Linked DNA regions of Rubrivivax gelatinosus IL144. The main gene of each other region encodes a partner of the protein of the gene in region 2 in a complex. Links are inferred from orthologs where the notes say so. Each region holds a gene or a part of one and is shown on either strand. Other genes may lie near its edges.

Region 1 (4,747 bases), 5.0 Mb from region 2 along the record:
CGTCGGTGACCGCGGTCACACGGGGCGGGGCGTGTCGCCCGAGGCCAGAGCGCGCAGCGCGGCGCTGTCGAGCACGTCGATGCGCTCGCGGCCGACGGCGATCCAGCCCTGGCGCTCGAAACGTTTGAGCAGACGGCTGACGATCTCGCGCACCGTGCCCAGCTCGTCGGCCAGGCTCTGGTGCGTGGCGCGCAGCACCGCGCCGCGGCCCAGCAGCGCGGCGGCCAGGCGCTGGTCCAGGCGCTGGAAGGCCACGGCCTCGGCCAGCGCCATCAGGTCGGCCAGGCGGTCGGCGAAGATGCCGAAGACGTACTGGCGGAACGGCGCATGCGCGCACCAGCGCTCGAAGCCGGCGGGGTTCAGCAGCACCAGCTCGCTGTCTTCGGCGGCGACGCCGTGAGCGCTCATCGCCGCGTGGCCGAACAGGCAGGACGCCGAGACGACGCACAACTCGCCCGGCGTCACGCGGTACAGCTCCAGCGAGCGCCCGCCCGGCGAGCCGCGGGCGACGCGCACCGCGCCGCCCAGCACCATCGGGAAGCCGCCGCAGGGCGCGCCTTCGTCGAACAGCAGCATGCCGGCCGGGGCCTTCAGGGACATCGCGTCGCGCGCGAGCACGGCCTTGGCTTCGCCCTCGGGCAGCGCGGCGAGCATCGGGTAGTGCGCGAGCAGGCGCTCGTGCAGCGTGGGGTCGGCAGCGGAGCTCACTTCGGGGCGGTCGTGGTTTCGAGGTAGCCCAGCCAGACCAGCGCCTGTTCGCGCGAGTCGCCGCACATCTCTTCCGAGGGTTCCAGCCCGCCGCAGACGGCCGGGCGTTCGGGCCGGCCGAAGAGGCGGCAGCGGTCGGCCTCGTCGAGCTGGATGCAGCGCACCCCGGCGGGTTTGCCGTCGGGCATGCCGGGGATCGCGCTGCTGATCGATGGCGCGATGCAGCAGGCGGCACAGCGTTCGCGGCAGGGCAGGGGCATGGGGCGCATGCTATCGCGGTGATGCCGACATCCGATTCCGGCCGGACCCTGGCACCGAGAAAATGCGAGTCATTCTCAACTGGAGCCGCCCATGGCCAAGTCCGCAGCCTTCGGCGTGATGCACGTCGGCATTTCGTTCACGATCGGTTATGCGCTGACCGGCAACGTCGCTGTCGCCGGCGCGATGACGCTGATCGAGCCGGTGGCCAACACGATCGCGCACTACTTCTTCGATCGCTGGTGGGATCGCCGCTACGAGGCGGCCCGGGTGACCGTGCCCTCGTAAAATCCTCGGCCTCATGCTGCATCCCCAAGCGTTCGACGTCATCGTCGTCGGCGGCGGTCACGCCGGAACGGAAGCCGCGCTCGCCGCCGCCCGCATGGGCTGCGCGACGCTGCTCTTGACCCACAACATCGAGACGCTGGGGCAGATGAGCTGCAACCCGTCGATCGGTGGCATCGGCAAAGGCCACCTCGTCAAGGAAGTCGACGCGCTCGGCGGCGCGATGGCCGAGGCCACCGACGAGTCGGGCATCCAGTTCCGCATCTTGAACGGCAGCAAGGGCCCGGCGGTGCGCGCCACCCGCGCCCAGGCCGACCGCGTGCTCTACAAGGCCGCGATCCGCCGCCGGCTGGAGAACCAGCCGAACCTGTGGCTGTTCCAGCAGGCCTGCGACGACCTGATCGTCGAAGGCGACCGCGTCACCGGCGTCGTCACCCAGATCGGCCTGCGCTTCAACGCGCGGGCCGTCGTCCTGACCGCCGGCACCTTTCTCGACGGGCGTGTGCACGTCGGGCTGGAGAACTACCGCGCCGGCCGCGCCGGCGACCCGGCGGCGACGACGCTGTCGGGCCGGCTGAAGGAGCTGAAGCTGCCGCAAGGCCGGCTGAAGACCGGCACCCCGCCGCGCATCGACGGCCGCTCGATCGACTTCTCGCGCCTGGAAGAGCAGCCCGGCGACCTGGACCCGGTGCCGGTGTTCGGTTTCCTCGGCACGCCCGAGATGCACCCACGCCAGCTGCCGTGCTGGATCACGCACACCAACGAGCGCACGCACGAGATCATCCGCAGCGGTTTCGACCGCAGCCCGATGTTCACCGGCATCATCGAAGGCGTCGGCCCGCGCTACTGCCCGAGCATCGAAGACAAGATCAACCGCTTCGCCGACAAGAGCTCGCACCAGATCTTCCTCGAACCCGAGGGCCTGACGACGAACGAGTTCTATCCGAACGGCGTCTCGACCTCGCTGCCTTTCGACGTCCAGCTCGGCGCGATCCGCACGATGCCTGGGCTGGAGAACGCGCACATCCTGCGCCCGGGCTACGCCATCGAGTACGACTACTTCGACCCGCGCGAGCTCAAGCCCAGCTTCGAGACCAAGGCGATCGGCGGGCTGTTCTTCGCCGGCCAGATCAACGGCACGACCGGCTACGAGGAAGCGGCGGCGCAAGGCCTGTTCGCCGGCGCCAACGCCGCGCTGCAGGCCCAGGGCCGCGAGCCCTGGACGCCGCGGCGCGACCAGGCCTATCTGGGTGTGCTCGTCGACGACCTGGTCACCAAGGGCATCACCGAGCCCTACCGCATGTTCACCAGCCGCGCCGAGTACCGGCTGCAGCTGCGCGAAGACAACGCCGATTTGCGGCTGACGGCGATCGGCCGCGAGCTGGGCTTGGTTGGCGATGCACGCTGGGACGCCTTCTGCCGCAAGCGTGAACGCCTGGAGCGCGAGCAGCAGCGCTTGAAGAGCACCTGGGTGCGCCCGGCGACGCTGGCGGCCGCCGACGCCGAGCGCTTCATCGGCAAGGCGCTGGAACACGAATACAACCTGGCCGACCTGCTGCGCCGGCCAGGCGTCGATTTCGATGCGGTCTGGGCCGCGGCCGCCGCGGCCGGCGTGCCCGAGGTTGTTTCACGTGGAACATTGCAGGCCGAGTACGGCGCGCGCGAAGCCGACGCGGTGATCGAGCAAGCCGAGATCGCGATCAAGTACGCCGGCTACATCGACAAGCAGGTCGACGAGGTGCAGCGTGCCGCGCACTACGAGCAGATGAAGCTGCCCGAGGATCTGGACTACGCGCAGGTCACCGCGCTGTCCTTCGAGGTGCGCCAGAAGCTGGCGCGCCATCGGCCCGAAACGCTGGGCCAGGCCTCGCGCATTTCCGGCGTCACGCCGGCGGCGATCTCGCTGCTGCTGGTGCACCTGAAGAAGGGCCGCTTCAAGGGCTTCACTCAGGACGAGGCCGCGGCATGACGGCCGCCACACCGGCCGCGATCTGCGCGGCGCTGGGGCTGGATGTGACGCCGGCCCAGGTCGAAGCGCTGGAACGTTATCTCGCGCTGCTGCAGCGCTGGAACAGCACCTACAACCTGACGGCGGTGCGCGACCCGGCGCAGATGCTGACCCAGCACCTGGCCGACTGCCTGGCCGTCGTGAAGCCGCTGGCGGCACGGCTGCCAGCCGGGCGTGTGCTCGACGTCGGCAGCGGCGGCGGCCTTCCTGGTGTCGTGCTGGCGATCCTGGGCTGGGACGTCACCTGCGTCGACACCGTCGGCAAGAAGGCGGCCTTCATCCGCCAGGCCGCGGCCGAGCTGCGCCTGCCGCGGCTGCAGGCGGCGCACGCCCGGGTCGAGCAGCTGAAGGTGGCGCCTTTCGACGTCGTCACCTCGCGCGCGTTCTCGTCGCTGGCCGACTTCGTCACGCTGAGCAGCTCGCTGCTGAAACCCGGTGGCTGCTGGATGGCGATGAAGGGCAGGGTGCCCGACGACGAGATCGCCGCGCTGCCGGCCGGCGTCGAGGTGTTCCACGTGGAACAACTTGCCGTGCCGGGCCTGGACGCGCAGCGCTGCCTGGTGTGGATGCGACAAGCCTGACGGCCTGCGGCGCCGCAGCGCCGAATCTGCGCTACGCTCGGCCGCCCTCTGCGGTCGCCACCGGCGGCCGCGACCGCGCGAACTCCTTCCCCGAATCCCGCGCCGCGGCGCGATGAGCATGCGCATCTTCTGTATCGCCAACCAGAAAGGCGGCGTCGGCAAGACGACGACCACCGTCAACCTCGCCGCGGGCCTGGCCCAGGTCGGCCAGCGGGTGCTGGTCGTCGACCTCGACCCGCAGGGCAACGCGACGATGGGCTCCGGCGTCGACAAACGTTCGCTGCCGCTGTCGGTCTACGACGTGCTGCTGGAGAGCGCGACGGTGGCCGAGGCGCGCCAGCGCAGCGTCGCCGGTTACGACGTGCTGGGGGCGAACCGTGAGCTGGCCGGCGCCGAAGTCGAACTCGTCGAGCTCGAGCGCCGAGAGCGCCGCCTGAAGCAGGCGCTGGCCGCGGCCGAAGCCGACTACGACTTCGTGCTGATGGACTGCCCGCCGTCGCTGAGCCTGCTGACGCTGAACGGCTTGTGCGCCGCGCACGGCGTCGTCGTGCCGATGCAGTGCGAGTACTTCGCGCTCGAAGGCCTGTCGGACCTGGTCAACACGATCAAGCAGGTGCACGCCAACCTGAACCCCGAGCTGAAGCTGATCGGCTTGCTGCGCGTGATGTTCGACCCGCGCATCACGCTGCAGCAGCAGGTCGCCGAGCAGCTGAAGGCGCACTTCGGCGACAAGGTATTCAACACGGTGATCCCCCGCAACGTGCGCCTGGCCGAGGCGCCCAGCTACGGCCAGCCGGGCGTCACCTTCGACCCGTCCAGCAAGGGCGCCCAGGCCTTCGTCGAGTTCGCTCGCGAGATGGTGGCCCGGCTTGCTTGAGACGCTGGCGGCACGCGCCGAAGATGCCGG
Region 2 (3,800 bases):
GCAACTGGGGCTGGGCGATCGTCGCGCTGGTCGTGCTGCTGAAGATCGCCTTCTACTGGCTCAACGCCAGCGCCTACAAGTCGATGGCCAAGATGCGCGCCATCAACCCGCGCGTCATGGAGCTGCGCGAGCGCTACAAGGACGACCAGCAGAAGATGCAGCAGGAGATGATGCGCATCTATCGCGAGGAGAAGGTCAACCCGCTCGGCGGCTGCCTGCCGATCGTGGTCCAGATGCCGTTCTTCATCGCGCTGTACTGGGTGCTGCTGTCCAGCGTCGAGATGCGCAACGCGCCGTGGATCGGCTGGATCACCGACCTGTCGGCCAAGGACCCGTGGTTCATCCTGCCGATCCTGATGACGGCCTCGTCGCTGCTGCAGGTGGCGCTGGGGGCCAAGCCGCCCGATCCCACCCAGGCCAAGCTGATGTGGTTCATGCCGCTGGCCTTCGCGGTGATGTTCTTCTTCTTCCCGGCCGGCCTGGTGCTGTACTGGCTCACGAACAACATCCTGTCGATCGCGCAGCAGTGGTACATCAACAAGAAGCTGGGCGTCGCCTGACGCCGGCCTGAGGCGCCCGCCGAGGCGCCCCGAACGACGAAGCCCCCGCCGGCGCGAGCCGCGGGGGCTTCGCTCTTTGGCTGAGACAATCGCCCCATGTCCCTGGCCCGATTACGTGACCCCATCGCCGCCGTCGCCACCGCTGCCGGCCGCGGCGCGGTCGGCATCGTGCGCGCCTCCGGCCCCGACCTCGCGCCGCTGGTGCAGGCGCTGTTCGGGCGTGCGCTGGCGCCGCGGGCGGCGACGCTGCTGCCCTTCACCGCCGCCGACGGTTCGGTGCTCGACCGCGGTCTGGCGATCCATTTCCCGGCGCCGCACTCCTACACCGGCGAGGACGTGCTGGAGCTGCAGGCCCACGGCGGCCCGGTGCTGCTGCAGCTGCTGCTGGCGCGTGTGCTCGAAGCCGGCGCGGGCATCGGCCTGCGGCTGGCGCGGGCCGGCGAGTTCACCGAACGCGCCTTTCTCAACGACAAGATCGACCTCGCCCAGGCCGAGGCGGTGGCCGACCTGATCGACGCCAGCACCGAGGCCGCCGCGCGCTCGGCGGCGCGTTCGCTGGACGGCGCGTTCTCGGCCGAGATCCACACGCTGGCCGGGCGCATCGTCGAGCTGCGCACGCTGGTCGAGGCGACGCTGGACTTCCCCGAGGAGGAGATCGACTTCCTGGAGAAGGCGCGGGCCCACGAACGGCTGGGCGCGATCGAAGCCGCGATCGGCGCCGCGCTGGCGCGCGCGCGCCAGGGGGCGCTGCTGCGCGAAGGCATGCGGGTGGTCATCGCCGGCCAGCCCAACGTCGGCAAGAGCTCGCTGCTCAACGCGCTGGCCGGCGCCGAGCTGGCGATCGTCACGCCGATCCCGGGCACGACACGCGACCGCGTCGCCGAGACGATCCAGATCGAAGGCGTGCCGCTGCACGTCGTCGACACCGCGGGGCTGCGCGAGCATGCCGCCGACGAGGTCGAACGCATCGGCATCGGCCGCAGCTGGGAAGCGATCGCAGGCGCCGACGCCGTGCTCTTCGTGCACGACCTGACGCGCCGCGGCGACGCTGGCTACGAGGCCGCCGAAGCCGAGATCGCCACGCGCCTTGAGGGCGCCGACGTGCTGCACGTGCACAACAAGGCCGACGCCGCGGCACCGGCGGCCGACGACGGTGTCGTGCTGTCGGCCAAGGCCGGCACCGGGCTGGAGACGCTGCGCCGCGAGCTGCTGCGCCGCGCCGGCTGGCAGGCCCAGCCCGACGGCGTCTTCATCGCCCGCGCGCGCCACGTCGATGCGCTGCAGCGCACGCTGGCGCACCTGCATCTGGCCCAGGCGCACGCCGCACAGCGCGACGCGGCGCTGGACCTGCTGGCCGAGGAACTGCGCCTGGCGCATCAGGCGCTGGGCGAGATCACCGGCGAGTTCGGCACCGAGGATCTGCTGGGCGAGATCTTCGGGCGCTTCTGCATCGGCAAGTAGCGCGTCCGCCCGCCGGACGACGCGGCACGCACGCGGCGTTGACCTGGGCGCGAGCCGTCGGTGCAATGCCCCGTCGCCCGAACCGGGCCAAGATGGAAGACGAACGCATGTCGATCGCGCGTGCTGCCGCGGCCTGGGCCGCCGGCCTGTTGATCTGCCTCCCCGCACTGGCGGCCGAGCCTCCGGTGGCGCCGGTGCGGCCGGTTCAGGAGAGCTTCTACGGCGTACAGGTCGTCGACCGCTACCGCTATCTGGAGAACACCACCTCGCCCGAGGTGCAAGCCTGGATGAAGGCCCAGGCCGAGCACGCCGACGCGGTGCTGAAGGCGCTGCCTGAACGCGCCGCCTTCCGCGCCCGACTGGAGGCACTGGAACGCAGCGGCAGCGACAGCGTCTTCCGCGGGCAGCTGCGTGCTGACGGCAGCCTGTTCTATCTGAAGCGCGGTGTTGGCGACGACCAGTTCCGACTGATGCAGCGCCCGCCCGGCGGCCGCGACGAGCGCCTGGTCTTCGACCCGATGGCGATCCGCCTGCCCGGCGCGGCGCCCGGCCAGCCGCAGGCGATCAACTACTACAGCGCCTCGCCCGGCGGCACGCGCGCCGGCGTCGTCGTCTCGGCGGCGGGCTCCGAAGAAGGCCAGCTGCTCGTCGTCGACGTCGCCAGCGGCCGGGTGCTGCTCGGCCCGCTGCCGCGCGCCGCCTACCCGCACTGGCAGGACGAAGACAGCCTGGTGATGCTGCGCCAGCACGCGCCCGGCCCCGGCCGTGGGCCGCAGGACAAGTACCGGGATTCGGAGCTCGTGCTGTTCACGCTCGGGGAGGCCGGCCAGCCGGCGCGCGACGAGGTGCTGCCGGGCCGCGCCTGGCCAGGGCTGGATCCCGGCCGCGACGGCGACGTGCTGCTGCGCCGCATTCCCGGCACCGACCGGGCGCTGGTCGCCCTCGGCAACGGTGTCGCCAACGAGATGGCCTTGTACACCGGCCCCTGGGCGCAGCGCCGCGACCCGGCGGCGCAGTGGGCACCGGTGGCCGGCATGGAGGCCGGCGTCGTCGACTACAGCGTGCGCGGTTCGACGCTCTACGCCGTCAGCCACCGCGGCGCGCCGCGCCAGCAGGTGCTGGCCTACGACCTGGCGCAGCCGGGCCAGCCGCCGCGCGTTCTGCTGCCGGCGTCGGAGCGCGTGGTGCAGCGTGTCGTCGCCGCACGCGATGCGCTCTACGTGCTGGTGCGCGAAGGCAACGTGCACCGGCTGCTGCGCCGCCCTTATCGCGACGGCGCGGCGTTCGAGACGGTGGCACTGCCTTTCGCCGGCCAGATCTACATTGACCAGGGCTGGGGCTGCGACCTGAACGCCGCGCAGCAGGACGGCCTGCTGATCGCGCTGCAGAGCTGGACCCAGGGCCTGCGCCACCTGCGTGTCGACGGCGAGGGCCGAGCCGCCGAGATCGGCCTGCCGGTGCTCGCCGCCACCGACTCACCGGCCGAGCTGACGACGACCGAGGTGCTGGTCACGAGCCACGACGGCGCGCGTGTGCCGATGAGCATCGTGCACCGGCGAGACCTCAGGCTCGACGGCCGCAACCCGGTCTGGCTGACGGCCTACGCCTCCTACGGCTTCACGATCGATCCGAGCTTCCGCCGCGAGCGCCTGGCCTGGCTGGAGAAGGGCGGCGTGCTCGCCTTCGCCAACCCGCGTGGCAGCGGTGTCTACGGCAACGACTGGTACCTGGCCGGCAAGGGCCTGAACAAGCGCAACACCTGGCTGGACGTCATCGCCT

The links. Proteins that work in one complex are often made in the same cells at the same time.
Region 1: the proteins of mnmE (region 2) and mnmG are in contact, whole or in part, in a solved structure (PDB 9HIP), measured with the Escherichia coli proteins. The link is inferred for Rubrivivax gelatinosus IL144 from one-to-one orthologs.

Annotation. Positions count from the first base shown.
Region 1 is NC_017075.1:56,326-61,072, forward strand. What follows is about bases 801-3,743. They hold mnmG (tRNA uridine-5-carboxymethylaminomethyl(34) synthesis enzyme MnmG), read left to right. Parts: upstream 801-1,267; coding sequence 1,268-3,220; downstream 3,221-3,743. Other genes in these bases: RGE_RS00260 (YkgJ family cysteine cluster protein), read right to left, coding at 801-968; RGE_RS00265 (DUF2061 domain-containing protein), read left to right, coding at 1,060-1,254; rsmG (16S rRNA (guanine(527)-N(7))-methyltransferase RsmG), read left to right, coding at 3,217-3,743. Also shown: RGE_RS00255 (Crp/Fnr family transcriptional regulator), read right to left, coding at 16-708; more of RGE_RS00260, read right to left, coding at 705-800; more of rsmG, read left to right, coding at 3,744-3,840; RGE_RS00280 (ParA family protein), read left to right, coding at 3,953-4,717; RGE_RS00285 (GNAT family N-acetyltransferase), read left to right, coding at 4,710-4,747. UniProt on the Escherichia coli protein: NAD-binding protein involved in the addition of a carboxymethylaminomethyl (cmnm) group at the wobble position (U34) of certain tRNAs, forming tRNA-cmnm(5)s(2)U34.
Region 2 is NC_017075.1:5,037,109-5,040,908, reverse strand. The notes cover bases 1-2,838. They hold mnmE (tRNA uridine-5-carboxymethylaminomethyl(34) synthesis GTPase MnmE), read left to right. Parts: upstream 1-656; coding sequence 657-2,021; downstream 2,022-2,838. Other genes in these bases: RGE_RS22940 (prolyl oligopeptidase family serine peptidase), read left to right, coding at 2,087-2,838; yidC (membrane protein insertase YidC), read left to right, coding at 1-560. In the rest of the region: more of RGE_RS22940, read left to right, coding at 2,839-3,800. UniProt on the Escherichia coli protein: Exhibits a very high intrinsic GTPase hydrolysis rate. Involved in the addition of a carboxymethylaminomethyl (cmnm) group at the wobble position (U34) of certain tRNAs, forming tRNA-cmnm(5)s(2)U34.